DNA from 2 places in the Lysinibacillus fusiformis genome. Region 2 is predicted to be linked to the other one. Evidence: riboswitches for the same ligand, from Rfam matches in the RefSeq annotation. Region 2 holds a riboswitch; the other holds the start of a gene.
What was found. Region 2 has a riboswitch for cobalamin ahead of JTI58_RS11710 (ABC transporter substrate-binding protein). Riboswitches for the same ligand answer to the same signal wherever they lie in the genome.

Region 1 (9,050 bases), 1.9 Mb from region 2:
AGCACAGCATAGGGAACAGGGAAGGTAAAGCGAACGTCTTTTGCTTTCACTTTTACATGCATCATTCGTCGCCTCTATTCAATGAAGACTGCAACGGTATCTCCGTTTGCCGATTTTATATCTACAATTTGTCCATCTAGTTCATTTTCGATCGCTTCAAGAAGAAGATTGATGTCGATATCTTTCACGTATTTTTCCGATTGTGGAATACTCGCTGCGATGCTGTGTCCAGCCATGAGTACGGCTTTGACAAGTTTAATCGGCAAATTCACCGTGACATTATCATTTTCGGTGGATACAACACGGACCTTTAATGTTTTATCTAAATACTTTGTTTTTTCCACAAATTTGTTTCCTGATTCTTCTTTCTGTTGTAACACTTGAATCAGCTCTGAACCTTTATCCGCATCAATTTTCCCCTCTTGAATCATGGTTAACACTTTTGTAATTTCCTCTTTCATGGTCTATTCCTCCCTATTCGCCTTTTAAAAGCTTTATGGCTTCATCCGTTGTGATTTCGCCATTTTCCAACATGCTTACAATTTTTTTCTCGTCTACTTCATTTTTCTTCTTTTGAGCATAGCCAAGGGATGAAATAATGTCGTTTAGCTTGCCACGAACTGTTGGATACGAAACCCCCAGTTCCTTTTCAACCTCTTTAATGTTTCCTCGACAAGTTAAAAATACTTCCACAAAATGAAGCTGATCCTTTGATAAAGATGCGAGCTTAGATAATTCAAATTCATTTTCAATCGTCGTGTGACAATGAGAACACTGTAACTTGGTAATTTTCAAAGTTTTACTGCAGACAGGGCAATTTGTGATTACTTGATAAGCCATAGTGAACTCCTTCCTTTAAGTTAAGTTGATTATATAACAAAGAATTTAAAGAAGTAAATAATAAAAATTAATTATTTGAATCAAAATATAAATAAAGTTAATTTTATGATTGATATTATTAATTTTATTTCTAAAATGCTTTAATAATTAAGAAAACCCCATTTTGAAAAATTCAAAATGGAGTTTCTGTTTAATTTGGTCTATCCTTATTTTTTCTTTCTCGCGGGTGTGATGGCAAAATAGCATTGTATAATTCTTGTGAAGCGGGATGCTGATAGGCTCCATCCTTCCCAATCTCCTCCACGAGCTGACCATGCTGCATCACTAGGATGCGATCTGACATAAAACGTGTGGCTTGTAAATCATGTGAAATGAATAGATAAGCAAGCTGTAGCTCTTTTTGCAGTGATTGTAATAGTTCTATAATCGTCTTTTGCAAAATCATATCAAGACTACTAATGGCCTCATCTAAAACAATCAGTTTCGGCTTTAATGCAAGAGCTCTAGCGATGTTGACTCGTTGCTGCTGTCCCCCACTTAGCTGTGAGGGATAGTTTTGAGCCATTGCCCACTCTAACTCTACACAGTCTAGTAATTCCCTTACCTTCTGTTGTCGCTCTGCTTTGCTAAAATGCTCGAAATTCAAAAACGGTTCTTCGAGTATTTCGAAAATCGTCTGTTTTGGATTAAATGAATGATAGCTATTTTGAAAAACAGCCTGTAAATTTCTTCGTATCATTTTTTTCTCTTTGCTGGGTGCTTCGTATAAATTGATACCTTGAAAGAGCAGCTCTCCGTTTGTTGGTCGTTCAATCCCTAAAATAATGCGTCCTAATGTGCTTTTTCCTGAACCACTTTGACCGACGATTCCTAGACATTCTCCCTCCTGAAGTGAAAATGACATCTTTTGTAATACAGGAATTTTTTGTCTTCGTTGAAATAGGGCTGGTCTTTGAGCATAATGCATGTCTATATTTTTCACGTCTAGCAACGTCATTTTTTCACCTCTAAAATAGCATTCTTGCTTGTAAAAGCTTCTTTGTATAGGGATGCTGAGGCGCATCAAAAAAATCAAAAACATTCGTTTGCTCAATGATTTCTCCTTGATACATCACAGCCACATCGTCAGCAAGTTCAGCAATGACACCTAAATCATGCGTGACAAGGAGTATGGCAGCATCTGTTTCTGAGCGAATACAATCAAAAAGTGTTAATACTTGTTTTTGATTGATAGTATCAAGAGCAGTCGTAGGTTCATCTGCAATGTAGAGAGAAGCTTGTATCGCCAATGATAGGGCAATCATCACTCGCTGTAGCATGCCTCCACTTAACTGAAAAGGATAGTAGGACAAAAGCTGCTCTGGATGAGATAAATGGACTTTATTCAGAGCATCAAGGGCAATCTGTCTCATTTCCTTTTTGGTCAGCTTAAAGTGTGCTTTTAATGTTTCTCGAAAATGACTTTCAATCGTTTGAATACGATCGAATGCAGTAGATGGGTTTTGCAAAATCATCGAAAGATGCCGGCCACGATAAGTTCTCAATTTAGCAGCTGAAACGTTCAATAAATTTTCTTGCTGATAGAGTACTTCACCTTGGGTGACATGTGCTAAGGACGGTAATGTTTGCATGATGGCATGGCAAAGCATGGTCTTTCCACTGCCACTTTCCCCTATAATTCCTAAGACTCTCCCTTTATAAGCTGTCAGATTGATAGAGGTTAATATATTTTTCTCCCCCATTTTGACTGTGAGGTCTTTCACTTCTAAAACTTTCTCCATAACTTCCCCTTTACTAATCAAGCTTTTTTAAACGATTTGCTAACTGATTAAACAATAACACAACAAGGATGATGGCAAGTCCAGGATAAAGCATTAATTCAGGATGCTGTCTCATGTATTGCTTTCCTTCGTTGATCATCATGCCCCATTCTGGAATCGGTGCCTGCACGCCAAGTCCGATAAAGGAAAAGCCCGCAATTTCTAAAATCACCTTCCCGATATCTAATGCAACAATCGTGACAATAGATGGCAGTATATTGGGTATATAATGGCGTCTAATTAATTGGATACCTGTAGTGCCTGAAATCCTTGCAGCTTGAACAAAGTTTTTCTCATTCATGCCGATACACAAACTTCGGACCATTCTTGCATAATAAATAAGCTGTGTAAAAATGAGTGCTATTAAAACATTTTTTAAGCTAGGGCCTAATATACCTAATAGCCCAAATGCAAGTACAAGTGTCGGAAAGGCTAATAAAATATCACATAGTCGAATAAAAAGAAAATCGATTAAGCCCCTTTTCAACGCTACAAAAGCACCTAGTAGGATAGCTAAAACAATGGCAACTAGCTGAATGACGAGCGCTGATCCTAATGAATAACGAATACCTAAAAGGAGGCGTGACAAGATACACCTTCCTAAATGATCTGTACCTAATGGATAGTCCCAAGACGGAACCGAAAATTTCTTAGCTATATCGACAGCTAAAGGGTCGTGTGGCATTAAAATTGGCGCAAATAGCCCCGACAAGCCAATGATAACAAGGAGCGATAGACTAATGAATCCTATCAAATTGCTACTTTTTGTTCGTACGAAGTTCATTTTTAATCTCTCCTGCCCTTCATCATTAGATGAGGGTCCAATAAACGATGCAATATATCTGTGCATAAATTGGCAAGCACATAGATTACAGCGATAATTAATACATAGCATTGTACAACTGGGTAATCCCTGTTCATAATGGATTCTATTAAGTACCTGCCGAGTCCTGGCCAGCTAAAAACCTGCTCCACAATGACGGCTCCACCTAGTAGATTCCCAAGGGTCATGCCTAACAGGGATGTCAATGGAATAGCAGCATTTCGCAACACATGACGCATAAGAATCACAGAGCGTTTTAATCCTCTTAACTGTGCATATTGAACATATTGCTGCTGTAATTCTTCTAGGATGGTTGAACGGATAAATTGAACGAACAAGCCAATTGTTGGTAAAGCCAGAGTGAATGCAGGTAAAACTAAATGAGATAGTGTGCCCTTCCCATTTGTCGGAAAGAATCCTAATTTCAAGCTGAATAAATAGAGTAGTAGGAAACCTAGCCAAAAGGTTGGAATCGACACACTCAGGATGGTAAAGAATCGAATGATTTTATCGATGATAGCGTGCTTATACAATGCGCTTATCACCCCAAATGGGATACTTAGCCCTAAAATGAGGACAAACGCAGCAATCGCTAATTCAATGGTTGCGGGTAATTTCGCAAGTAGCTCATGTGCCACGGGTAATTTACTAACAAAAGATGTGCCGAAATCTAGCTGTAATACGCCTTTTCCCCATAGTAAATATTGAAGAAGAAACGACTTGTCCGTCCCTAGTTCTTCACGTAATGCCTGAATGGCTTCCTCTGTTGGCGCAACTCTTGCCAAACGTAGAATGACTTCAGCAGGCTCTACTGGAACGAAACGAATAAATACAAAGGTTAGGATGGAAACGCCTAATAAGACAAAGGGCAATGTCAAAATTCTTTTTAAACAAAACATCCATGTCGACTCATACATGCTGTCACTTCCTACTCAATCCTATGATAAAGAGAGAGCTGTCTCTGCTAGACATACTCTCTCTTCCACTTTTATTTTTCTGTAGCCATTTGTGCATAAGGTATATCGTATTCAGATGCACGTGGGGCAAAATCCTTTAGATATGGTTGATAAATCACATTATTTGTTTCGTAAGATATTGGATAGAATAGTGCTTGGTCATGGAACATCGTTAAAATATCCGTATAAAGCTGCACGCGTTCCTCTTCATCTGTCCCTACTAATAATTGGTGAATTTTCGTATCAATTTCTTTGGCATTTGGTAAGCCTAATTTCGCCTCATACACACCACTAGCATTTGGTGTAGCTGATTCATTTGCAAAGCTATGAGGGTCTGTTGGCGGTCCATTGGTACGCCAGAAATTAATATCTACCTGGTCATCCATCAATTTTTGTAGACCGACCATCACATCTGCACCTTCTAAATTCAACTGTACGCCAATTTTCGCTAATTCACCTTGCATTAATTCTGCCATTGGTTTTTGAATCGCATCGGATGCAATGTAAATTAAATCTAATGATAATGGTTGTCCGTTTTTCGAACGAATTTTTTCTCCATTCTGTAACGTCCACCCTGCCTCATCTAGCAATTGTTGCGCTTTTTCCGGATTGTATAATATAGGCGCTAAATCTATATTGGCATAAGGAATCGCATCCCAGAACAATGTGTTTGCCACTTTCTCTGTACCATGTGTAATACTGTCTACCATTTGCTCCTTATTAATAGCATATTGAATGGCTTGACGCACCTTTAATTCAGCTAACGGGCCAGATTGTGTATTGAACAGCAGTGCTTTCGTAGACAAAGGCTCAGAGGTAGCTGTTTTATATTTCCCACTGTCTTTTAAATACGTATAGTTATCTAAACTAATAATGCCACGACCATAAATTAAATCTAATTCTTCGTTTTCAAATGCCAATGAAATAGATTCTGAATCAGGAATAATTTTTACTTTTATTTGTTCTACTAGTGGTTTTTCACCCCAATAGTTTTCATTGCGACTAAATAATGCATATTCGTCCTTTTTGTATTCAGTTAACACCCATGGGCCTGTCCCAATCGGTTCCTTGATAGAATCTTGCGTCGTATCGCCTTCTGGGAATCCGTTATCCCCTAAAAAGCGGAAAGGTCTGACAAAGGCAAGTTCGTTTAAGACAGGATAATAGGGTTCATCCAATTGCAGACGAATGGTAAAATCATCCACCTTTACAACCTCTTTCATATGGTTGACCATGCCCATCCAAGAATGCATGTCTCGATTCGCTAAAACGGCATCAAAATTACGAATGACATTATCGGCATTAAAAGCAGTTCCATCTGAATACTTCACATCTTTTCTTAAATGGAAAGTATACGAAGTTTTGTCCTCTGAGATGTCCCAGCTTTCTGCTAGCTTTGGCGTAACCGTGCCATCATCATTGTATTCCACCAAGGATTCATAGACCATGGCTTGGGCAGTCATTTGATTCGGTAAATATGTATGAGGATTCAATGGACCGACATCTAATGGCCAGCCAATTGTTATCATTTTTCCATTTGTTTGTGGTGTCGCTGTCTTCCCCTTTTCTTCATCCGTGCTTGTACAGCCAGCAAGTAAACTGAACGTCAGCACAAGCAGTAAAGGAAGTAAATACTTAGTCAATCTCATTTTCTGTCTCCTATCTCTATTCGTAGTGCAAATAAATCTACTTGTTAAAGAAGAGAGGGCATAAAAAAACCTTATTCTAAAAAAGAATAAGGACAGAAAAACTCACGATGAGCAAGTCTCCATCCATCTCCCTATCTTTCGTAGATCATCAATGAATCTTCTTACAAGCAGGCATTCTGGCTCATGAATCATGATTTTGCTTCACCTTCCCAAGTACTTACTCAGTGGTATTTGAAACAAAACTCCTCATTTACAGCTGCGGGACAGCATGGGATTTTCACCCATTTTCCTTTTAATTGAATGAAAGACGAATTCATTCAAACTTGTAATGATTGCTATGAAATTAGTAATAAACATAACATGCTCCCATGTTCACGTCAATTTTATTTTCTGAATATAATAAATTTCTCCAAACAACATAAAAAGACCAGGTAACTTACCCTGGCCTTTGTTATCTTTTGGAGAGTAGATGTAGTAGATTAAATAAATCATTTCATTATCTTGATGTAGATTGTTGTACGGCTTGACGCAATGTTTTAGTAGCAGCAACCATATTGGCTAAAGCTGCAACGGTTTCTGTTTCTTTTCTAGTCTTTAAGCCACAATCTGGATTCACCCAAAATTGATGGCGATCAAGAACCTGTAAACTATCTTTCATAATAGTGAGCATTTCTTCCTCACTTGGTACACGTGGGCTATGAATATCATAGACACCTAAACCTATTCCTTTTTTATAAGGTTGCACTTGTAGTGACGTGATGAGTTCCCCATGGCTTCGCGATGTTTCAATGGAAATCACATCTGCATCTAGTGCGCTAATCGGTTCGATGAAATCATTAAATTCGCAGTAACACATATGTGTATGGATTTGTGTTTCATCTTTGACACTAGATGTAGCAAGCTTGAAGGAATTGACAGCCCAATCTAAGTAAGCCCCCCACTCTTCTTTTCGAAGCGGTAAGCCTTCTCTTAGTGCTGGTTCATCCACTTGAATAATCGAAATACCTGCGTTTTCTAGTGCTTCCACCTCTTTGCGAAGTGCTAATGCAATTTGATAAGCGACATCTTGACGGGAAAGATCATCGCGTACAAACGACCAATTTAATATCGTCACAGGCCCTGTCAGCATGCCTTTTACAAATCGCTTTGTTAGGCTTTGAGCATAGGCTGATTCTTTTACGGTAATGGGTGAGGCCCACGCAACATCTCCATAAATGATCGGAGGCTTCACACAGCGTGACCCGTATGAAACGACCCATGCTTTTTCTGTAAAGGCAAAGCCAGTCAGTTTTTCACCAAAATATTCTACCATGTCTGTACGCTCAAATTCACCATGAACGAGTACATCGATATCTAGGTCCTCTTGTATAGTGATCCAGCGCTTAGTTTCCTCTTCTATAAATGCCTCATAGTCTTCATTTGCTAGTTGTTTCTTTCGCCAAGCATTACGATTTCTTTTCACCTCATCAGATTGTGGGAAGCTACCGATTGTAGTCGTTGGGAACAGTGGTAACGCTAAGGCCTGTTGTTGTATATTTTGACGTTGCGTAAAATCACTGTGTCGTTCAAAATCTTGCGTTGTCACAGTTTGAACAGCTTGATGAATCAACTTGTTTTGGCGGATTGGATGATTTTTTAGAGCCTCAATCGCCTTCATACTTTCTGAAAAATTATGTTGTAAGGAACCATCTTTATCTCGTCTAAATTTAGTCAGCCCCGTGATTTCTACGATTTTTTCATCTGCGAAGGCCAAAGCCTGCTTTAAAACAGGGTCAAGTTCATTTTCAAGAGAGGTTGTGATTGGAACATGCTGTAGGTTACTTGATGGTTGAATCCATAGCTCTTCGGCATGACTTAGCTGTTCAATGGCTTGAATCGTTGCGTTGACCTCTGCAAGGTTTGAACGCCAAATATCACGGCCATTTACAACCCCAATTGCCAATACTTTATCCTGCGGGAAACCGAATTGACGCAGTGACTCCATATTCCCTTTATAGCCATGAACAAAGTCTAGGCCAAACCCTTGAACAGGCAGCGTAATCAATGTTTCATAGGCACATAATGCTTCAAAATAAGTTTGTAGCATAATCTTAGCCCCTGGAACGGCAACGGCTGATTGGTCGTAAATTTCTTGCACCAGCTTTATCTCTGCTGGATCAAGAGTTGTAACAAGGGATGGCTCTTCTAGCTGAATCCAAGTGGCACCTGCATCCACTAACTCTTTTAATACCTGCGTATAGAGCGGTAATAAGGCTAATAAGTATTCAACCTGTGTTAATTTGTTGTAGCCTTTTGTTAACTTGCAAAATGTATAGGGACCAATCAATGTCGGCTTCGTGATGATCCCGAATGCTTCTTTCGTCTCTAAAAAGTCAGCTAACACTTTATTTTCTGTTAGTTGTAAGGTTTGTCCCTCATACTCAGGAACAATATAGTGATAATTGGTATTAAACCATTTTGTCATTTCACTCGCTACGGCTGTTTTATTCCCTCTTGCTACACTGTAGTAGGTATGTAAATCGACTTTACCACCTTGCCAGTTAAAGCGTTTTGGTACTAGACCAAACATCAAAGCCGTATCTAACATTCTATCGTAATACGTAAAATCACCAACTGTCACCATTTCGATACCCAATTGTAGCTGCTTGTCGATTCTCGCTAAACGAATCTTCTTTAATCTTTCCTCAAAGTCCTCTTCAGAAAGTTCATTACGCCAAAATAATTCTAATGCTTTTTTCCATTCGCGATCCTCCCCTATATAGGGGTAACCGATGAGTGTGCTTGTATAGGTCATGTTATAATCTCCTTTTTAGAAAAAATAAAAAGCCATTCTCCTATTTGGAAAATGGCTGCATGTTAAAATTATGAATGCTAAAACAATGCGAAAAAGTATCTACTTTTGCATAAACATTATCGCACAGTGCCTATTTGGTCACTTTTCACCACCTATTTCCACGTAGGT
Region 2 (22,989 bases):
CAAATGCTACAACAATTGCAGATGTAAAGGCGACAAATAGCGTAAGACTTTTGCGTGTGCGCTTTACACGCTGTTGCTTTCGATGATAGCTTTTTCGTTTCATCCGACTTCACCTCGTTTTCTCACAGCTTCGAACTTAGCTTTAGTATGTGTTCGAACATTCATCTTTAATCGAAATTCTAACTAAAAACTATTGCACTTTATTCAAAAACATCTATACTTTTTTTGTACTACTTGAAATGCTGGCATTCGACAAAAAAATCGCACCTTGTAGATTTTAATCGAAATTTGCTAGACGTTCCAATAATGTATACGAGGATAAAAGGATACAGGTTTCATTACAATCCTGTAAGCCATAATAGAAGAAGTCGGAAAAATGATGATCAACACAATATTTTAATAATATGGAGGGCTAGCAATGAGATTTGATGAAGCTTATTCTGGAAATGTTTTTATAAAAAGTCATCCTACATATGACGATGCACAGGCAGTGATTTATGGCATGCCAATGGATTGGACAGTAAGTTATCGTCCAGGATCACGTTTTGGTCCACAGCGTATCCGTGAGGTATCCATTGGTCTTGAGGAGTACAGCCCATACCTAGATCGTGAGCTTGAGGAAGTAAAGTACTTTGACGCAGGCGATATTCCACTACCATTCGGTAATGCGCAGCGCTCATTAGATGAGATTGAGAAATTTATTGAAAAATTATTAGCGGATGGCAAGATTCCTGTCGGCATGGGTGGGGAGCATTTAGTATCGTGGCCTGTGATGAAGGCTGTATCAGCTAAATATGATGATCTTGCAATTATTCACTTTGATGCACATACAGATTTACGTGTGGAATATGAGGGAGAGCCACTTTCGCACTCTACACCTATTCGTAAAATTGCAGAACATATTGGGCCGAAAAATGTCTATTCATTTGGTATCCGTTCAGGCATGAAAGAAGAGTTTGATTGGGCAAAGGAAAACGGCATGCACATTTCAAAATTTGAAGTGCTTGAACCGTTAAAAGAGGTTCTCCCAACATTAGCTGGACGCAATGTGTATGTAACAATTGATATTGACGTTCTAGATCCAGCACACGCACCAGGCACTGGTACAGTAGACTGTGGTGGCATTACATCGAAAGAATTGCTAGCTTCCATCCACGCTATTGCAGCAAGTGGTGTAAATGTTGTAGGTTTTGACCTAGTTGAAGTAGCACCAATCTATGATTCTTCAGAAATGACAGCAAACACAGCTTCAAAATTATTACGAGAAATGATCTTAGGCTGGGTAAAATAAGTAGGGCTTTGTAAATAAAGTTACTTGAATGGGGTTAGCTATGAGCTAGCCCCATTTTGTATTTTCAATTTGAAATAATGAGTGGATCTTAGTCATAAAATTGAAACTTATTTTACTTTGTTTCGTAGATAAGTTAGGTAATAGTTCATATTACAAAAGAGAGAAAGATTGATGAAACCAATGTCAACTTAGAATATATGGTTCTTCAATTTAAAAAAGGGAAGGAGGGGTATTATGATTTGGTCGCTTCTCATCAATGATTTATTCATCTTTGTCAGTACAATGGAATACTTTTGGCTATTAGCTTCTTTGGTTTTAACTGTCCTAAGTGTTCATTTGCATCTGTATCTCGTTAATAAAATAACCGTTCAAGAAGTGAAGGACGAAGAGTTTGAAGTTGACTATAATATCACGAATACTTGGACTCCACCTATGCTAACGTGGTTTGTTCTGTGTATTAGAACATCCGAAGATAATGAAGAAGAAAGTGTATCTCCTAGTTTGATTTAAACTTTTAAACTAGGAGGAATATCATTGTTAACATTTCTAGCACAACCTATTATTAACGTCATTCATTTTATTCATTCTTTTACAGGCAGCTATGCACTTAGTGTTATTGGCATTACGATTATAGTCAGATTAATTCTTATGCCGTTATTTATTCAATCGGCAAAACATCAAAAGCACTCAAAAGAATTAATGACTACCATTAAGCCTGAATTAGATGCGCTTACGGACAAATATAAGAATAGTCAAAGCGAATCTGAAAAAAGAATGGTACAACATAAAATCCAAGAGCTAACTTCCGATTCATTGAAAAGTTCTTTATTAGGTTGTTTACCAATCATCATTCAATTACCTATATTATTTTCACTGTATTACGCGATTAAGTTAGATTCAGTGATTGCCAATGAAAACTTCCTTTGGATGAATTTAGGTACGATTGATATTGGGATTTCGCTGATTGCTTGTTTGATTTATTTAATTCAAAGTTCTATCGCCTTAGAAAAAAGTCAACCGTTAAATATGAAGATAATGGTATTTATTAATCCAATCATGATCCTCATTTTTAGTCTGTTCAATCCAGCGATTATCCCAATCTATTGGACAGTTAGTGCTTTATTGTTAATAGTTCAACAATTGATCATAAAAAAATGGTATAGATAAAATGAAATCCTCTCTTTCAGTTATTGGAAGGAGAGGGTTTTTATTTACTCTCATAAACTTGTTGTGGACCTTTACATCACTTCTATCTTGAAAAAACATAAGTATTCATCCTATAATAAAAAGGTTATAGTAAAAGACTAAAAAGGGGCATCCGTTATGGCGAACGAAGTAAGATCGCAAGTGAACATTAAGCTCATTTCTACCATTCGTCCAAGTGATGGAGAGTCCGAAAGTTATGAAATGTGGCTCAAAGGGCAGCTACTTGAAAAAGCAGGAAGCCTGTATTTGAAATATGATGAGGTGCAGGAGGATAAAATCATCCGCACAACGATGAAGTTAGGTCATGAAAAGGCATTGATTATGCGTGCGGGAGCGGTTAGTATGCGACTACCACTGAACATAATTGAACAACAAAAAGGGCATTATGAAAGTGAGTTGGGTTCCATGCCACTCGTTATTGACACAAAAAAAATGACGTTTACAAAACAGGCAATAAGCGGAGATTTCCATGTACAGTACGATTTACTAATGGGTGGGCAATCCGTTGGCAACTATACATTAGATATTACATTTACGGAGGTACAATAATGAACGCAGTAGAACAAGTACAACAGGCTATTAAAGCAGCGATAGTACAGGCTGTTGAAAAAGCAGGCTTAGTTGAGGCTGGCACAGAATTATCGATTCACCTGGAAACACCAAAGGATAAAGCAAATGGTGACTATGCAACAAACATTGCGATGCAATTAACGAAGTTAGCTAAAAAGCCACCTCGTGCTATTGCGGAAGCTATTTTAGAAAACCTGGATACAGCAGGTACAGATATTGAAAAAATCGATATTGCTGGTCCTGGCTTCATGAATATCACAGTACGTAAAGATTTCCTAACTGGGGTAATTACGCAAGCTCTTGAGCAAGGTACTGACTACGGTCGTTCAAATGCTGGTGCAGGAGAAAAGATTCAAGTGGAGTTCGTTTCAGCAAACCCTACTGGCGACCTTCATTTAGGTCATGCTCGAGGCGCTTCTGTTGGAGATTCCTTATGTAATGTGTTAGATATGGCTGGTTACAGTGTCTCTCGTGAATATTATATTAATGATGCAGGTAATCAAATTAATAACTTAGCTTACTCATTAGAAGCTCGTTATAAACAAGCATTAGGAATGGAAGCTGAGATGCCAGAAGATGGCTATCATGGGCAAGATATCATTGATATTGCGGGTAAATTAGCTGAGGAGCATGGTGAAGCTATTCTAGCAAAATCAGATGAAGATCGTTTTGCCTTCTTCCGTCAGCATGGTTTAGCTTTAGAATTGGATAAATTAAAAACAGACCTAGCAAACTTCCGTGTGAATTTTGATGTCTGGTATTCTGAAACATCTCTATATGAAAACGGTAAAATCGAAGTAGCATTAGATAAATTAAAAGCCAATGGTCATGTGTTTGAAGAGGATGGTGCCACATGGTTCCGCTCTACAACATTTGGTGATGATAAAGATCGTGTGTTAATTAAAAATGATGGGTCATTCACATATTTAACGCCAGATATTGCTTACCACGAAGACAAAATTGTCCGTGGCTTCGATAAATTAATCAATATTTGGGGTGCTGACCATCACGGTTATATTCCACGTATGAAAGCAGCGATTCAAGCACTTGGCTATGACCGTGATACGTTAGAAGTGGAAGTTATTCAAATGGTTCAGCTTTATAAAAACGGTGAAAAATTCAAAATGTCTAAACGTACAGGGAATGCAGTAACAATGCGTGAGCTTGTAGAAGAGGTAGGTCTAGATGCTGTTCGTTACTTCTTTGTTAAAACAGCGGGCGATTCTCATATGGACTTTGATCTTGACCTTGCTGTCTCACAATCGAATGAAAACCCTGTGTACTATGCACAATATGCGCATGCACGTATTTCATCTATTTTACGTTCAGCAAATGAACAAGGCTTTGCTGCTACAACAGAACATCTCAATCTGTTAACAGCAGAAAAAGAAATTGATTTATTGAAAAAGATTGGCGATTTCCCGAGAGTGGTAGCGGAAGCAGCGAAACACCGTACACCACACCGTATCGCAAACTATATTCAAGAAACAGCAGCTGCATTCCATAGTTTCTATAATGCAGAAAAAGTATTAGATGCTTCAAACAAAGAGTTAACAGAGGCTCGTTTAGCGTTAATTACGGCTGTCCGCACAACAATTGCGAATGCACTACGTTTAATTGGTGTATCTGCACCGGAAAAAATGTAATACCTTTTTAAGCTCCTAACATGAAATGTGTTAGGGGCTTTTTTAATGGATAGAAGGCTGAAAGTGAACGATAGAGTTCTACAAGTGGCGGATATAACCGTAAAAGTGACGGATAGAAAGACGAGAGAAACGGATAGACCGTGGAATATTAGCTGTTTCAAACTTTATTTTTCTGTTAATTTCGAAAATTTTGTTGAAGTTTACGTTAACGTCAATGGTATACTGTTGCCAATTAGGAAAGGGGGAGATGGCTTTGAAGACGATTCAGGAGGTAGCAAAGGAGTTTAATGTATCTACACGGACAATTCGTTATTATGAGGAACTTGGGCTTCTTTGTCCTCATCGCTCATCTACCAATCAACGAACCTTTTCCAAAAAAGAATTGGCGAAGCTCAAGCTTATTTTCAGAGGCAAGCGTTATGGATTTTCTCTGGAGGAAATCAAAGAGATGGTTTTACTATTTGATTTTGATCGCTCGGGAATTCAGCAATTAGAACGAACGGTTGAATACGGAGAACAAAAAATTCAAGAGATTGAGAGTAAAATAGCTGAGCTGACGCAGATGAAACATGAATTACAACAAATGCATGGCATGTTTAGTGAAAAATTAGCGACTTTAAAGGGAGAGATGCACGATGAATAGTTCCAATTTATTAGCACGTAATGCCCGTAAGTATCCGAAAAATGAAGCCGTTATTTGTCATGGCAGAAGCGTTACCTATCAAGATTTAGATGAGCAGGTGACACGTTTCAGTCATGCTTTGCTAGAGCAGGGAGTAAGGCAGGGTGATAAGGTAATCATCTTCATGCCAAACGTTTTAGAGTTTGTTGTCAGTTACTTTGCTATTCAGCGTATCGGAGCGATTGTTGTGCCAGTCAATGCGAAATTTACATTGCAGGAAGTAGAGTACGTGGCGCAGCATGCAGAAGCGAAGGCAATTGTCGTTCATGAGGCTATTTTTGCTGCAGTTGAACAGCTAGCTGTGATTCCGGTAAAAATTAAAACAGGTCAAGAAAAAGTGGGTTGGCTTCAATATGAAACAATGCTTCAAAATGCTAGCACACAACTGATTGATTGCCAGCTGCATGAAGATGACCCTTCCACGATTTTGTATACATCTGGTACAACAGGGAAACCAAAGGGTGTGTTATTTAGCTATCGTAATATTTTAACAGTGGCACAAATGATTGCTGTTGAAATGGAGGTAAAGCCTGAGAGCCGTATTTTGCTCATGATGCCATTAACACACTCGGCGCCATTGCATTTATTTTTAATGGCAGGCGTATTGGTAGGCTCAACAAATGTGTTAACACCAACTTTTACACCTGATTTATTCATTGATGCCATTGAACAGGAGAAAACCACACATTTCTTTGGTGCACCTGTTGCTTATTTATTAACGGCTCAGATGCCAAGATTACAATCGGCTGATTTGTCTTCAATGAAATGGTGGGTGTATGGTGGGGCACCATTATCCCAAAATGAAGTTCATTTCATTCAGCAGGCATTCCGAACAAATAATTTAACTTGTGTATATGGATTAACAGAGGCTGGACCAAGTGGTTCATTATTATTTGGCAAGGAGCATGAAACAAAGGCTGGAAGTATAGGGCAGCGGGCGCCGCTTGGTACAGAGTTGCGTATTGTGAATGACAACGGAGAAGATGTAAATGTAGGCGAAGTAGGGGAAATTGTTTTGTTAGGTGAGGGCAATATGCTTGGCTACTATAAGGATGAAGTAGCAACGAATGCCGCCTTCATTGACGGTTGGTTAAAAACAGGAGATTTAGCTCGTAGGGATGAAGATGGTTTTATTTGGATTGTTGATCGTAAAAAGGATGTCATTATTTCGGGTGGTGTCAACATTTATCCGAAAGAAATTGAAGATTGCTTATTAGGCTTTGAAGGGATATTCGAGGTTGCTGTGATTGGTGTACCCCATCCACAATGGGGGGAAACTGTAAAGGCAGTATATTCCGCTAAACAAGACATTGATGAGGAAGCGCTGAAAGCTTATTTAGAGGAACATCTGGCAAAGTTTAAAATACCACGTATTTTCGAAAAAGTGGAAGCGCTACCACGCAATGCATCAGGTAAAATATTAAAACAATCTTTGAAGGGGCAAGAGGTGAGATAGCATGAAAGTATTACAACAAGAAGAAATGCGTACTACGAACTTTTTTACAGAGGATGAAACGCTTCAAAAAATATTAGAAATGATGTTAGATAAAGAGTTTTTGTCCTATGCCCATCGAGAGTTAACAGATTTTGGAGAGCTATGTGCAGGTGATATTGATGTGAGGGCAAAGCATACAGATCGGCAGGGGGAGCCTCGCCTTCAAAGGTATGATGCCTATGGTGAAGAGATATCAGAGGTTTGGGTCAATGATGGCTATAAGAAAACGATTGAAGAGACATATAATACGGGTATTGTCGGCTATGTGCACAAGGATATTCCACAGCTAGGTCACAAGGGGAATTATGTTTATAGCTTTGCGCAAGGTTACTTATTGTCTCATGCAGAGCCTGGTTTTTATTGTCCCGTGACATTGACGATGGCTACTGCCTACCTATTAGATCATTATGCGGATGAAGAGGTGAAGCAGCGTTTCTTACCTCATGTTTGTGCAACAGGTGACACAGAGTTATATGAAGGTGCGACATTTTTAACAGAACGTCAAGGAGGCTCAGACGTTGGCGCGAATGTTGTGGAGGCGAGAAAGGATGGCGCTGCGTATCGCCTATATGGTGAAAAATACTTCGCATCCAATGCGGGCATGTGTGGAGTAGCGATGGTGTTGGCACGACTAGAAGATGCGCCAGCAGGTTCCAAAGGCTTAACATTGTTTGCAGTTCCTTGGCACAAAGAAGATGGAACAGCCAATCATCTTCGTATTCGCCGACTAAAAGATAAGTTAGGCGTTCGGGCAGTTCCTTCAGGTGAGGTAGAATTTGATGGTGCACTTGCCTATGTTGTAGGGGAGCAAAATAAAGGGATTTATTACATGCTAGAAGCACTAAATCTCTCAAGAATTTGTAATGCAGTAGCTTCAATTGGCATTATGCGTCGTGGCTTTTTAGAGGCAAAACATTACGTAACCAATCGTTATGCATTTGGCAAGCCTTTAACACAATACCCTATGGTTCAGGATACTTTAGGTAAATTTGCGGCTAAGTTGCATGTGGAAGTAGCGACAGTTTTTGATCTTATTCAATTATACGATAAAGTGACGAGTGGACAGGGAACACAGCAAGACCTTATTATGAATCGTTTATATATTGCCATTATGAAAAAGGAAACAGCAGAGCAAGCCGTTCATTATGCTAGTGAGGCAATTGAATTACACGGAGGTAATGGCTATATCGAAGACTTTGTAACGCCCCGCTTATTAAGAGACGCACAAGTGTTGACGGTGTGGGAGGGGACGGCTAATATTTTGGCCTTAGAACTCATTCGGTTAGTAGATAAGTTTCATGCACATGAACTGTTTGTACAGGAGATGGAGGAACGCTTAGAAAAATTAGCTAACAGCTCGTTAGTACAAATCGTTAAAGAACAATTGGCGAATATGGCTGTGAAACTACAAATCTTTAGCGCTTTAGACGCGGCAACGAAATCTTTTGAAGCAAAAGATATGGCGAAAAAAATGGCTCATCTTTATGAAAGTGTCGTAGCAGTAGAATGGGCGCATAAATTTGGTGGGAAATATGAAAAACTAGCGGACGTTTATTTAGAGCAGACGTGGTCATTAAGAGAAATGGGTGCTCAAATGAAAACAGTTCAATATTTTTCTGAAATTGTATAATAGCTTGGGAGTCGTCTTGAATGGAGGCGACTTCTTTCATTTTCATGTATAATGAAATCAACTGAATATTGTAAAGGTTCTTTACTTAAGTAAAGTGAAAAGGGAAATCGGTGTAATTCCGATGCGGTCCCGCCACTGTAAGTGTGAGTTTTTTCAAATGATGCCACTGAAGATTTCGGGAAGGCTTGAAAAATCGCAAGGAGCACAAGCCAGGAGACCTGCCTTTATAACAGACATGACAACCTACGAGGATAGGGTGGTGGATTTTGTATCAGTTTTTTTGGTGCGATTTTGCCCCCCTCATCATTCAAAGATGAGGGGTTTATTTTGATGCAGAATAAAGTGAAATGTCGCACGGATCAACGAAGGAGGATTCACATGAAGAAATTTTGGAAAATAGGATTATCAGCATTTTTAGCAGTAGGCTTGCTAGCTGCTTGTGGACAAGAAGCAAAAGATAACAAGCCAGCTACTGAGCAGCAAACACAGCAAGAAACAGCACAGGATGAAGCAACATTCCCAATGACTATAACAGATGCCCTTGGCAAGGACATTACTCTTGAAGCACCTCCTGAGAAAATTGTTTCACTTATTCCAAGTAACACTGAAATCCTTTTTGGACTTGGTTTAAATGATGAAATAGTTGGTGTTACTGACAACGACGATTATCCACCAGAGGCAACTGAGAAAGATAAGGTTGGCGGAATGGAATACGATATTGAAAAAATTATTGCCTTAAAACCAGATATCGTTTTTTCACACGAATCTAGCATGTCTCTATCAGAAGAGGCTATTGCACAGCTTGAATCAGCAGGTTTGAAAGTGTTTGTAGTAAGAAATGCACAAGACTTTAATGAAACATATACGACAATTGAGCAACTTGGTCGTGCTACAGGGAAATTACCAGAGGCTGAAAAAATTGTTGCTAATATGAAGGCCAAAGTAGAAGAAGTTTTGACTAAAGTCAAGGATGTTGAACCAAAAAAAGTGTTAGTCGAAGCATCGGATGAGCCAGATATTTATACAGCTGGCAATGGCACATTTATGAACGCAATGCTTGAAATGATCAATGCAGAGAATGTAGCTGTAGATGGTGATAATTGGTATAAAATTGATGCAGAACAAATTATCGCGAAAAATCCAGATGTCATTGTGGTGACATATCATTATGTACCAGATATTTTAACGAAAATACCAAAACGTGCGGGCTTTGATACTATTAATGCCGTAAAAAATAATGCGATTGTACAGGTAGATGAAAGTACAACGAGTCGTCAGGGACCACGTTTAGCAGAAGGTCTAGAAGAATTAGCAAAAGCGATCTATCCTGAGGTATTTAAGTGAAAAAAATAGCACTAGCCTATGCACTAACATGCACGCTTCTTCTTATTAGCATCTGGTGTGGCGTAGCGATAGGCTCAGTTCATATTCCATTAGAAGTATTGTGGAATAAGGCGGCTGATGAAACAGCCGCCAATATCTTTTGGAAAATTCGCTTGCCTCGCGTGTTGTTAGCGGGACTAGTGGGGGCATCTCTAGCTATTGCTGGAGCAGCATTCCAAGGTTTATTAAAAAACCCATTAGCAGACCCATACACACTAGGGGTTTCATCAGGGGCTTCTGTTGGTGCTGTTATAACAATCTTTTTTAGTATTTCTATCCCTGTCGTCGGTTTGTATGCTCTACCAACCTTTAGTATGATTGGTGCAATCATCACGATGGTAGTTGTCATGAGCTTTGCTAGACTCGTAGACCGTTCATTGAAAATGGAAACATTGATATTAACAGGTGTTATTTTTAGTTCATTTTTAGGTTCTCTTATTTCATTAATGATTGCTTTATCTGGTGAAGAATTACGTCAGGTAATAGGCTGGTTACTTGGTTCTGTATCGATGCGTGGTTGGCCATATGTCCAAATGATCATTCCATTTGTTATTGTAGGTTCAATTATGCTATGGACGCAAAGACGAGAGCTAAATGTTTTGTTGTATGGTGAAGAGCGAGCAAAACATTTAGGTGTTAATGTGAAGCGTAGTAAATATTTGATATTAGCAGGTGGCTCCATGCTAACCGGAGCAGCTGTAGCGGTTTCTGGCACAATTGGCTTTGTAGGATTAGTGGTGCCGCATATGACAAGGATGATTTGGGGTTCTGATCATCGCCACTTATTACCATTATCTTTTTTCAATGGTGCAACATTACTCATTATTTGCGACTTAGTAGCACGAACAATCATTGTGCCAAGAGAGCTACCAATTGGTGTTATTACGGCATTTATTGGAGCACCTGTTTTCTCCTATATTTTTTATAAGCAGCGAAGAAGCAAGGGGGTACGGGCATGATTGTTGTTGAACATCTATCAGGTGGCTATGAAGATGTACCAATCGTCAAGGATATTAGTTTTACTGTTGAAAAAGGGAAAATTCTTGGCATTCTAGGGCCGAATGGTAGCGGGAAATCCACATTATTAAAAGTAATGAGTGGTATTTTACCAGCTACTGCTGGAACTATTTCGATTGATGGACAAAATATTCTTTCTTATAATGCTCGTGCTTTGGCGCAAAAGATGGCTGTATTACCACAGCTTCATGCAAATGCTTTCTCGAATAGTGTGAGAGAGGCAGTTTCACTAGGGCGCTACCCGCATCAAACAGGCTTTTTCTCAAGTTGGTCTGCACAAGATGAGCAGGCTGTTCAACATGCCATGCTTCAAACAGGTGTAAAGCGATATGAGCATACGCCTATGGAATTTTTATCTGGCGGTGAACAACAAAGAGTGTTTGTAGCACAGGCCTTAGCTCAAACAGCAGAAATTCTATTACTGGATGAGCCAACTAATCATTTAGACATTGCACACCAACGTCAAATTTTAGACATGGTTCGGAAGGAAGCGATGGAATGTGGTTTAACGGTTGTTATGGTACTACACGATATGAATCTAGCCTCGCTTTATTGCGATGAATTGTTACTCATGGAGAGTGGGCAAGTGAGAGCACTTGGGGCACCACATGAAGTATTAATTGCCTCCCAAATTGAAGAAGTTTATCAAGCACGGGTGACTACATATGCACACCCTGAAATACCAAAACCGCAAATTACAATGATGCCTGCAGCAACTGACTACCAACAGCGAGCTGTCATTAAAAAAGAGCATTTTATGATAACGGAACACTATATTCAACTTACATCAGAGCTTCCTTTGAAGACCGTATCCTCTGCCGTTCATAACCCGGGTATTGGTTGGCATAATTGCTTATTAAATCGTTCAGTTCCTGGTGATTATGTCATCAGTGATGTAAAAAGAGAAGTTAGTGAATTTTTGCAAAGGGAGAATTTTTCTCCTACAAATACTGTTGTGATGTTAACAGCAGTGCCAACAGCTCTAGTGGCAATTAATGAATTTTCAGCACCTTTTGGCAGTATAATCGTAGCTGTAACAGCTGGCGTAGGCAATGCAGTTGATGTCTCTCGTGTTCACGAAAGACAAGATGAGCCATATATTGGTACTATTAATACATGGGTTATTATTAATGGTTGTTTATCCGAAGAGGCATTTTTTCAGGCATTGATGACAGCAACTGAGGCAAAAACCAAGGCGTTGCAATCAGAAAATATTCGTGATGAGCGGAGTGGGACTATTGCGACAGGTACTGCTACAGATAGTTTGTTAATTGCAGCGACTCAAAAAGGGGAAGAAATGCTGTATGGTGGCCCCATTACGGACGTTGGTAAAGTGATTGCAAAGGGTGTCTATGAAACAACAGTTCAGGCAATTAGGAATTATAAAAATGAATTTTAGGAGATGAGAGAAATGAAGCTTTACACGAAAACAGGCGATACGGGGAAAACAAGTCTTATTGGAGGACGTGTTGATAAAGATAGTTTACGTGTTGAAACATATGGGGCAATTGATGAATTAAATTCCTTTATTGGGAAGGCTGTAAGTGAATTAGATCAAGCGCTTTTCAAGGATATTTTAACAGACCTAGAGACAATTCAGCATGAGCTGTTCGATGCTGGTGGAGACCTTGCCAATGTGATGAAAGAACGCCAATATAAGTTAACAGAGCAACCGATTGAAGTACTTGAAACTCGTATAGATGCTTTATCAGACGAAGCGCCACCATTACAACGTTTTATTTTACCAGGAGGCGCACCAGCAGCTGCAACTTTACACATTGCGCGCACAGTTGCACGTCGAGCAGAGCGCGAAATGGTGACGCTAATGAAAGAGGTTGAAGATGTGCCAAAGGTTGTACAAAAATATTTAAATCGATTATCAGATTATTTATTTGCAGCTTCACGTGTTGTAAATGCACGATTAAATGTAGCGGATGTTGAGTATATTCGTAGCGGGAATGTTTTTAAAAAATAAAAGTTTGATTTAGTAAATGTTTTTGTACACATAATAAAACGTCGGATACTAAAGCCTCCTTCCTCTATAGGGGATAGAGGTTTGTTTGCTTTCTTCAGCAAATGTTCAAATGTCTACTGAATATGTAACATTCGGTAAGGTATAATTGATAAGGAAAGTAAAAAAATGCTACCTTGGAAAAATTCAGGGTGGCTTTTTTTCTTGTAAAATGTAAGAATATAAAATTATCAGAAATATTTCCGTTTTATGTTGACTGAATGCTCACTCATTTATTAGAATAGGAATATAATGATAAAGTGAAGTACATTTCTGTATGAACTAGCAAATTCGTCACAAAGAGAGAAAATTACGACAAACTAAAGGGGGGACCAACCATGAGTCCATTATTAATTGCTAACATTGTCTTAACAGTCGTGGTTGTGCTTTATGCAGTAGGATTGTTCTTCTACCTGTTGAAAACACGCTATAAGTATGTGCAATTGGGGAAAAAGGTTGAGTTTGATGAAAGTGTTAAAGAACGACTTCGTTATATTATGGTCAATGTATTTGGTCAAAATAAGCTATTAAAGGATCCAAAGAGTGGTTTAATTCACGTTATGTTTTTCTATGGATTTTTGATGGTGCAGTTAGGGGCAATTGATTTAATCTGGAAAGGACTAGCACCAGAATCACATCTGCCACTAGGCATTTTCTATGGTGTCTTTACATTCTTCCAGGAGCTTGTAGTTTTAATGATTTTAATTGCGGTAGTGTGGGCATTTTACCGCCGCTATGTTGAAAAACTAGTGCGTCTAAAACGAGGATGGAAAAATGGTCTTGTATTAATTTTCATTGGTGGGTTAATGGTATCTACATTAATCGCTAATGGTATGGGATTAATTTGGCATGGTGAGGGATTAACCTATACGGAGCCAGTTGCTTCAAGCATTGCTGCTATTTTTGGCTTCCTACCTACATCAGTAGCTGCTGGCGTATTTTATGTAATGTGGTGGGCACACCTTTTAATTCTATTAACATTCCTTGTTTACGTACCGCAATCTAAACATTTCCATTTAATCGTCAGTCCACTTAATGTTTACATGAATCGTTTAGATCGTGCGGGTACATTAACACCAATCGATTTCGAGGCCTTAGAAGAAGCAGGGGAAAATGCTGAAAGTGAAGAGGATATGCCTTCTATTGGAGTGGGACGCATACAGGACTTCACACAAAAGCAAATGCTCGATCTATATTCTTGTGTAGAATGTGGACGTTGTACAAACATGTGTCCAGCAACAGGAACAGGAAAAATGCTGTCGCCAATGGATTTAATCGTGAAATTGCGTGATCATTTAACATTTACGGGCGCAGTTGTAACAAAACAAAAACCGTGGGTGCCTTATCAATTCTTTGCCAATACAAAGGGTAATCAGCTTGCAATGGCAGCTGGTGCTGAAGGTGCTGTAATTGAAGATATCTACAGTCCATCTTTAATAGGCGAAGTCATTACAGAAGAAGAGATTTGGGCTTGTACAACTTGTCGTAACTGTGAAGATCAATGCCCAGTAATGAATGAGCATGTTGATAAAATTATTGACCTACGTCGTTATCTAACTATGACTGAAGGAAAAGTCAATCCAGATGCGCAACGTGCTATGACAAATATCGAGCGACAAGGTAATCCTTGGGGCTTAAACCGTAAAGAAAAAGAAAATTGGCGCGATCTAGATCCAACAATCCAAATTCCAACTGTAAAAGAGCTGAAAAAATCTGGTGAGGAAATGGAATATTTATTCTGGGTTGGTTCGATGGGAGCTTTCGATAACCGCTCTCAAAAAATCGCTTTAGCATTCTGTCGTTTATTAAATGAAGCTGGTGTGAAGTTTGCAATCTTAGGTAATAAAGAGAAAAACTCTGGGGACACACCTCGCCGTTTAGGGAATGAATTCTTATTCCAGGAGCTAGCTACAGCGAATATTGATGAGTTTGAGAAAAACGAAGTGAAGAAAATTGTGACAATCGACCCTCATGCCTACAATATCTTTAAAAATGAATATCAAGACTTTGGCTGGAAAGGCGAAGTGTATCATCATACTGAATTATTAAATCAGTTGATTGAAGAAAATCGTCTAGCGCTAAACTATGAGGTTCATGAAACGATTGTCTTCCATGATTCTTGTTACTTAGGCCGTTACAATGATGTCTATGATGCTCCACGTGAAATTCTTCGAGGCATCCCTGGTGTGAAGCTTGTTGAAATGGAACGTAACCGTGAAACAGCGATGTGCTGTGGTGCTGGTGGTGGCTTAATGTGGATGGAAGAACATGTAGGGAACCGTATTAACGTAGCACGTACAGAGCAGGCTCTCGCAACAAATGCATCTGTTATTTCATCGGGCTGTCCTTACTGTTTAACAATGTTAGAGGATGGTACAAAGGCAAAAGAGGTTGAAGATTCTATTGGAACATTTGATGTTGCAGAATTACTAGAGCGCTCAGTGTTCGGCGAAAAAGTAAAGGCTGTTCAACCTTCTTCAGAGGAAACAGAAGAAACATTTGAAGAAGTGGTAGCATCCGTAGAAAAGGCTCGCCAAGACGAGAATTCGGAAGCGAACGCAGAAAAATGATTACTATTGCAGAAATATTTTAGTTATCTGAAAAATATAAATTGCACAATAAAAAATTGTTTTGTAGAATAAGATTAAATGGGAATGGGAGTTGAGATAGTAAACTCCCATTTTTCCTCGATAGAAGTCGAGCGAGCGTTCAGTCAATAATGCTTTACAACTTCATCGAGAACGTAAAACAAAAGGGGTGTTTTACTTGAATAGAGCTGTAATTTTAGCAGGAGCAAGAACTGCATTTGGTAAATTTGGAGGTTCATTATCAGCATTACATGCAAGTGATTTAGGTGCGATTGCGATTAAAGGGGCATTAGAGAAAGCAAATCTTGCATCTGAGGAAGTAGATGAGGTAATTTTAGGTTCTGTTTTACAAGGGGGACAGGGTCAAATTCCTTCTCGACAGGCTGCGCTGAAGGCCAATTTACCAACAGCAGTAAAAACAGAAACAATCAATAAAGTTTGTGCGTCCGGGATGCGTGCAGTGACATTAGCAAATCAATTGATTCGTTTAGGGGACGAAGAAGTGGTTATTGCTGGTGGCATGGAATCTATGTCCAATGCGCCATATTATCTTCTGAATGGTCGAAATGGTTTGCGTATGGGAGATTCAACAATGGTAGATGGCATGCTTTATGATGGCTTAACATGTGCTTTCGATAAAGCGAGACCGCATATGGGCAGCTATGGTAATGCAACAGCTAAAGAATTCTCGCTAAGTCGAGAAGAACAGGATGCTTGGTCAGTTCGCAGTCATGAACGCGCACTAGCCGCAATTGAAAAAGGTTACTTTGCAGAAGAAATCGTACCAGTAGAGATTCCTCAACGAAAAGGTGAACCACTTGTTGTGGATACAGATGAGGCACCAAGAGCAGGTACGTCTTTGGAAATACTGGCGAAGTTAAAACCAGCCTTTGACAAGGATGGCACGATTACAGCAGGTAACGCACCTGGGGTTAACGACGGAGCATGTGCACTTGTCGTCATGAGTGAGGAACGTGCAAAACGTGAAGGTAGAGAACCATTGGCAGTAATCATTGGTCATGAAGAACTTGCGATTGAGCCAGAAAGCTTCCCACAAACACCAGGTCTTGTTATTAATAAATTACTGAAAAAGACCAATAAATCATTAGCAGATATTGATTTAATAGAAATCAATGAAGCCTTTGCAGCAGTCGCTTTAGTCAGCAAGCAGTTGGCAGATTTAGATGCAGAAAAAGTGAATGTTAATGGCGGTGCAGTTGCTTTAGGTCATCCTATTGGGGCATCGGGTGCACGCATTATATTAACACTTGCACAGGAATTGAAGCGTCGTGGCGGTGGTATCGGCATTGCTGCAATCTGTTCAGGCGGCGGTCAAGGTGATGCAATTATGATTGAAGTACCAAAAACAGGGGGACTGAACTAATGGGAATTCAAAAGGTAATGGTCATTGGTGCAGGGCAAATGGGCTCTGGTATTGCCCAGGTTTGTGCACAAGCAGGCTTTGATGTGAAATTGAACGATATCAAGCAAGAATTTTTCGAGCGTGGATTAGGGGTTATTACGAAAAATTTATCACGTGATGTAGAAAAGGGTCGTAAAACAGAAGATGAGAAGGCTGCTGTTCTAGGTCAAATTAGTATGTCACTAGATTTACAGGATGCTAGTGATGTAGATATTATCATTGAGGCAGCTGTAGAAAATATGGAAATTAAGCAATCCATCTTTAAGCAACTGGATGGCATTGCACCAGCACATGCTATTTTAGCTACGAATACATCTTCACTGCCTATTACAGAAATCGCAGCAGTAACAAATCGTCCAGAGCAAGTAATCGGTATGCACTTTATGAATCCTGTACCAGTTATGAAACTTGTCGAAATCATTCGAGGCTTAGCAACAACAGATGAAGTATACAAAGCTGTTGAAGAGATGACGGTCAAATTATCGAAAACACCAGTAGAAGTGAATGACTTCCCAGGATTTATTTCAAACCGAATTCTACTACCGATGATTAATGAAGCGATTTACGCACTCTATGAAGGTGTAGCTACGAAGGAAGCAATTGATGATGTAATGAAGCTTGGTATGAACCATCCAATGGGGCCATTAACATTGGCAGACTTCATTGGTTTGGATACTTGTCTTTACATCATGGAAATTTTACATGAGGGTCTAGGAGATAGTAAATATCGTCCTTGCCCACTGCTACGTAAATACGTTGCAGCAGGCTGGCTAGGTAAGAAATCAGGAAGAGGCTTTTACGTTTACGAATAATCCTATGGGGATGGGGTTATTTAGATGTTTGGGGACAACTTAGAGGGGTGACATTATAGATGCATTTGCAATTTACAGATGAGCAAATTATGATGCGCGATATGGTTCGTCAATTTGCTCAGGAAAAAATTCAACCGTGGGTAGAGCGAATGGAAGCGGGAGAATTCCCACGTGAGCTTCTACAGCAAATGGGTGAACTTGGCTTAATGGGAATTACTACACCAGAAGACTTAGGTGGCTCTGGTATGGATTTTACATCGTATATAATTGCGATTAATGAACTATCAAAAGTAAGCGCTGTAATGGGCGTTATTTTATCGGTGCATACTTCGGTTGGAACAAATCCAATCATTTACTTTGGGAATGACGAACAAAAGAAACGTTATGTACCAAAACTTGCAACAGGAGAATATTTAGGCGCATTTTGTTTAACGGAACCAGGTGCAGGCTCAGACGCTGGCTCTCTACAATCAAAGGCAGTGCGTGATGGCGATGAATATGTTATTAACGGCTCCAAAGTATTTATTACAAATGGTGGAGAGGCTGATGTATATATTGTATTCGCTTCTACTAACCCTGCTGAAAAAACAAAAGGTATTTCGGCATTTATTGTCGAAAAGGGGACACCTGGCTTAATCATCGGAAAAGATGAACATAAGATGGGCTTACATGGCTCACGTACTGTTCAGCTGACATTCGATAACTGTCGCATTCCAGCCGACAACCTACTTGGGGAAGAAGGAGAAGGCTTTAAAATTGCGATGGCCAATTTAGATGTTGGACGAATTGGCATTGCGGCACAGGCTTTAGGAATTGCTGAAGCAGCACTAGAGGCGGCTACTGCTTATGCTAAAGAACGTATACAATTTGGCAAACCAATTGCTGCACAACAAGGTGTTGGCTTTAAGCTTGCTGATATGGCAACAGCTGTTGAATCGGCAAAACTATTAGTCTATCGCGCAGCAGATTTACGTGCAAAAGGTTTACCATGTGGAGCAGAAGCTTCAATGGCTAAACTTTTCTCATCACGAACAGCGGTACAAACGGCAATAGAAGCGGTTCAAGTATTCGGCGGCTACGGCTATACGGAAGATTATCCAGTAGAGCGCTATTTCCGCGATGCAAAGGTTACAGAAATCTATGAAGGTACAAGTGAAATTCAAAGATTAGTCATTAGTAAACATTTACTGAAATAAAGCCTGATGTTAGGAAGGGTACAAACCGTTCCAGAGAGGAAGACACGCTCATAAAGGGTGTTGATCCGCTCTAAAAAGTGAGAGAGGCGCTCAATTAAGAGAAGAAACTGCTCCAAAGTGGTAGAAATCCGCTCCTAGAGAGTGTAGACCTGCTCTAAAATAAGGGAAACCCGCTCTAACAACAATCAGGTAACACAGAACAGAGTCTAATTAAAAAGGGGAAATGGACAATGAACTTTCAGTTAACAGAAGAGCATGAACAATTACGTGAAATGATTCGTGATTTTGCTATAAATGAAGTGGCGCCAACAGCTGCTGAACGTGACGAAAATGAAGAATTTGACCGTGCGATTTTCGATAAAATGGCGGAGCTTGGGTTAACTGGTATTCCATGGCCTGAAGAATATGGTGGTGCAGGATTTGACTACCTTGCATATGTCATTGCTGTCGAGGAACTATCACGTGTCTGTGCTTCGACTGGGGTAACATTATCTGCGCATACTTCACTGGCAGGTTGGCCACTTTACAAGTTTGGTTCAGAAGAACAAAAACAAAAATACCTTCGTCCAATGGCTGAAGGCAAACATATTGGTGCGTATGGTTTAACAGAACCAGGATCAGGTTCAGATGCGGGCGGCATGAAAACATATGCAAAACGTGATGGCGATGATTATATTTTAAATGGCTCAAAAATCTTTATTACGAATGGTGGAGTAGCAGATACTTATATTGTATTTGCAGTAACAGATCCAGAAGCAAAACACGGCACATCCGCATTTATCGTGGAAGCTGGGTTTGAAGGTTTCTCTGTAGGGAAGAAAGAAAAGAAATTAGGAATTCGTTCATCTCCAACAACAGAGATTATTTTTGATAACTGTCGTGTTCCAAAAGAAAATCTATTAGGTGCTGAAGGGGAAGGCTTTAAGATTGCCATGACGACACTGGACGGTGGACGTAATGGTATTGCGGCTCAAGCAGTAGGGATTGCACAGGGAGCATTAGATGCAGCAGTAGACTACGCCAAAGAACGTGTGCAATTTGGTAAACCAATCACTGCAAACCAAGGCATTTCCTTTAAATTAGCAGATATGGCAACTCAAATAGAGGCTTCTCGACTTCTTACATACCAGGCGGCTTGGTTAGAGTCTAATAACCTACCATATGGTAAGGCATCTGCAATGGCGAAATTAATGTCTGGCGATACGGCTATGAGTGTAACGACAGAGGCGGTTCAAGTATTTGGTGGCTATGGTTATACAAAAGATTATCCAGTAGAGCGCTTTATGCGTGATGCTAAAATTACACAAATTTATGAAGGTACGCAGGAGATTCAACGTCTTGTTATCTCGCGTATGCTAACGAAATAATTGATGACTGAAAAAGATAAAAGGCCCCAAGTACAGTCAACTGTAAAAGATGAAAATTTAATCGCCATTCGTCGTGAACAAATGATTCAAGGAGCTATTAAGCTATTTAGAGAAAAAGGCTTTCATCGTGCCACGACGAGAGAGATTGCAAAAGCTGCTGGCTTTAGTATTGGTACTTTGTATGAGTACATCCGAACGAAAGAAGACGTTCTTTACCTTGTTTGTGATAGTATCTATCACCATGCAATGGAGCGACTTTCAAGTTATGAGATTAAAGCAGGAACAATTGATGAGTTGAAAGAAATGATTAGGGAATATTTCCTGCAAATTGATAGCATGGTTGATGAGCTAACAATCATGTATCAAGAAACAAAATCATTGTCAAAAGAAGCACAACGCTATGTCTTTAGTAAAGAGTTTGAAATGGTTGCCACATTTGAACGCTTGTTACAGCGATGTGTGCAGTCTGGCGAACTAACAATGACAGACAAGCAAATCCATTTAGCAGCCAATAACTTAGTTGTTTCAGGACAAAGCTGGGCGTTCCGCAAATGGGCATTACATCGTCAGCATTCCATTGACGAATTCATTGACATGCAAATCACTTTGTTCATTTCAGGCATAAAGGGGTTCTAATATTTTGTAAGGGGTTTGTCGGCAATTGCATATAGCGATATTGCAATTGTCGGCTTTTTTTATTCAATAAGGGGAGAGAGTGGGGATTTCATATGACAAAGGTAGAAGTATATCGTCCAAAAAATCACGTACGTTTTGTGACAGCATCAAGTCTTTTTGATGGACATGATGCTTCCGTCAATATTATGCGACGCATTTTACAATCGAGCGGTGTAGAAGTAATCCATTTAGGTCATAACCGTTCTGTTGAAGAAGTCGTGAATGCTGCGATACAAGAAGATGCACAAGGTATTGCAGTTTCTTCTTATCAAGGCGGGCATATGGAATACTTTAAATATATGTATGATTTACTGCGTGAAAAAGGGGCACCACATATAAAAATTTATGGCGGTGGTGGAGGAGTTATTTTACCGCGTGAAATTAAAGAGCTTCATACGTATGGCATTGCAGGGATATTCTCACCGGAGGATGGCCGTGTTTTAGGGCTACAAGGAATGATTAATGAGCAAATTAAAGGAACAGATTTTCCAACTGCAACGGGTAATTATTTAGAGAAATTAAAGTCCTTAACGCCGGAAACGCCAGAAATTTTAGCTAATCTAATAACAGCAGCTGAGTCAAATGACGACGAAGCTACAAAGGAAATGCTAGATGAGGTACGAAAGCTTTCAAAAGGTACACCAGTAATGGGGATTACAGGAACTGGTGGTGCAGGGAAATCTTCATTAACAGATGAACTGATTCGCCGCTTCCTAAAAGAATTCCCAGATAAACGTGTAGCCATTCTTTCAGTCGATCCAACAAAGCAAAAAACGGGTGGAGCATTGCTTGGGGATCGAATTCGTATGAATGCTATCTTTAATAACCGTGTTTATATGCGTAGTTTAGCAACACGTGGCTCTCGTACTGAATTATCTGCGTCGATTGGTGATGTGCTAGATGTAGTACGTGTAGCAGGCTATGACCTAATCATCGTAGAAACAAGCGGTATTGGTCAAGGTGATGCCGAAATTACAAAGTACACGGATCTATCTATGTATGTCATGACAAGCGAATTTGGTGCGCCAACACAACTTGAGAAAATTGATATGATTGATTTTGCAGATGTTATTGCTATCAATAAATTTGAGCGAAAAGGCTCAGAGGATGCACTACGACAAGTACAAAAACAATATCAACGTTCACGTGAGCTTTGGGATGAATCACTTGATAATATGCCAGTCTACGGTACAATTGCTAGCCAATTCAATGACAAAGGAACAAATGCATTATTCGCCGCTCTCGTTAAAATTATTAACGAAAAAACAGGTTTTAATTGGGAAACAAGTTATGAGCAATTTGCTAAAACGCAAAAGCAAGATGTCATCATTCCAAACGATCGTCGTTATTATTTACGTGAAATTACTGACACTGTTCGTGGCTATCATAAAAAATCAGAGCAACAGGTGGCATTTGCTCGTCGACTATTCCAATTAGAAGGCGCTATTGCAGCAGTGAAAGAAAAAGCGCCAGATGATGCACTTGTTGCATCGCTTACTTCTTTAGCAGAAGGTGTTAGAGATGAATTAACAGCAGAATCAAAGCGTATATTGGACAATTGGCAGGCTTTAAAAGAAGCTTATGCTGGCGATGAATTTGTGACGAAAGTTCGTGATAAAGAAATTCGCACCATCCTTAAAACAACAAGTCTATCTGGCACAAAAATTCCAAAAGTGGCATTGCCGAAGTTTGAAGACTATGGTGAGATATTGCGTTGGGTTTATAAAGAAAATGTTCCTGGCGAATTCCCATATACGGCAGGTGTTTTCCAATTCAAACGTGAGGGTGAAGATCCGAAACGCCAATTTGCTGGCGAGGGGACACCAGAACGTACAAATAAACGCTTCCACTATTTATCAAAGGATGATGATGCAAAACGTTTATCTACAGCATTTGATTCGGTAACACTGTATGGTGAGGACCCAGATTACCGTCCAGATATTTATGGTAAAGTCGGGGAATCGGGTGTATCCATCTGTACACTTGAGGACATGAAG

Region 1: another riboswitch for cobalamin. It lies ahead of nikA (nickel ABC transporter substrate-binding protein); the one in region 2 lies ahead of JTI58_RS11710 (ABC transporter substrate-binding protein).

The regions. Positions count from the first base shown of each region.
Region 1 covers NZ_CP070490.1:4,311,763-4,320,812, reverse strand. Annotated here, with positions in the region: gene JTI58_RS21220 (hypothetical protein) at 1-65, opposite strand, end outside; gene JTI58_RS21215 (SHOCT-like domain-containing protein) at 75-461, opposite strand; gene JTI58_RS21210 (DUF2089 domain-containing protein) at 475-840, opposite strand; gene JTI58_RS21205 (ABC transporter ATP-binding protein) at 1,031-1,837, opposite strand; gene JTI58_RS21200 (ABC transporter ATP-binding protein) at 1,848-2,621, opposite strand; gene JTI58_RS21195 (ABC transporter permease subunit) at 2,635-3,444, opposite strand; gene nikB (nickel ABC transporter permease) at 3,447-4,400, opposite strand; gene nikA (nickel ABC transporter substrate-binding protein) at 4,472-6,088, opposite strand; cobalamin riboswitch at 6,238-6,430, opposite strand; gene metE (5-methyltetrahydropteroyltriglutamate--homocysteine S-methyltransferase) at 6,585-8,882, opposite strand.
Region 2 covers NZ_CP070490.1:2,373,843-2,396,831, forward strand. Annotated here, with positions in the region: gene JTI58_RS11660 (transglycosylase domain-containing protein) at 1-103, opposite strand, end outside; gene speB (agmatinase) at 419-1,291, shown strand; gene JTI58_RS11670 (hypothetical protein) at 1,526-1,801, shown strand; gene yidC (membrane protein insertase YidC) at 1,826-2,458, shown strand; gene JTI58_RS11680 (YwiB family protein) at 2,615-3,046, shown strand; gene argS (arginine--tRNA ligase) at 3,046-4,713, shown strand; gene JTI58_RS11690 (hypothetical protein) at 4,759-5,001, shown strand; gene JTI58_RS11695 (MerR family transcriptional regulator) at 4,967-5,356, shown strand; gene JTI58_RS11700 (class I adenylate-forming enzyme family protein) at 5,349-6,851, shown strand; gene JTI58_RS11705 (acyl-CoA dehydrogenase family protein) at 6,853-8,520, shown strand; cobalamin riboswitch at 8,578-8,760, shown strand; gene JTI58_RS11710 (ABC transporter substrate-binding protein) at 8,899-9,864, shown strand; gene JTI58_RS11715 (FecCD family ABC transporter permease) at 9,861-10,862, shown strand; gene JTI58_RS11720 (adenosylcobinamide amidohydrolase) at 10,859-12,319, shown strand; gene JTI58_RS11725 (cob(I)yrinic acid a,c-diamide adenosyltransferase) at 12,332-12,895, shown strand; gene JTI58_RS11730 (heterodisulfide reductase-related iron-sulfur binding cluster) at 13,270-15,501, shown strand; gene JTI58_RS11735 (acetyl-CoA C-acetyltransferase) at 15,698-16,903, shown strand; gene JTI58_RS11740 (3-hydroxybutyryl-CoA dehydrogenase) at 16,903-17,754, shown strand; gene JTI58_RS11745 (acyl-CoA dehydrogenase) at 17,814-18,950, shown strand; gene JTI58_RS11750 (acyl-CoA dehydrogenase) at 19,181-20,317, shown strand; gene JTI58_RS11755 (TetR/AcrR family transcriptional regulator) at 20,321-20,953, shown strand; gene icmF (fused isobutyryl-CoA mutase/GTPase IcmF) at 21,046-22,989, shown strand, end outside.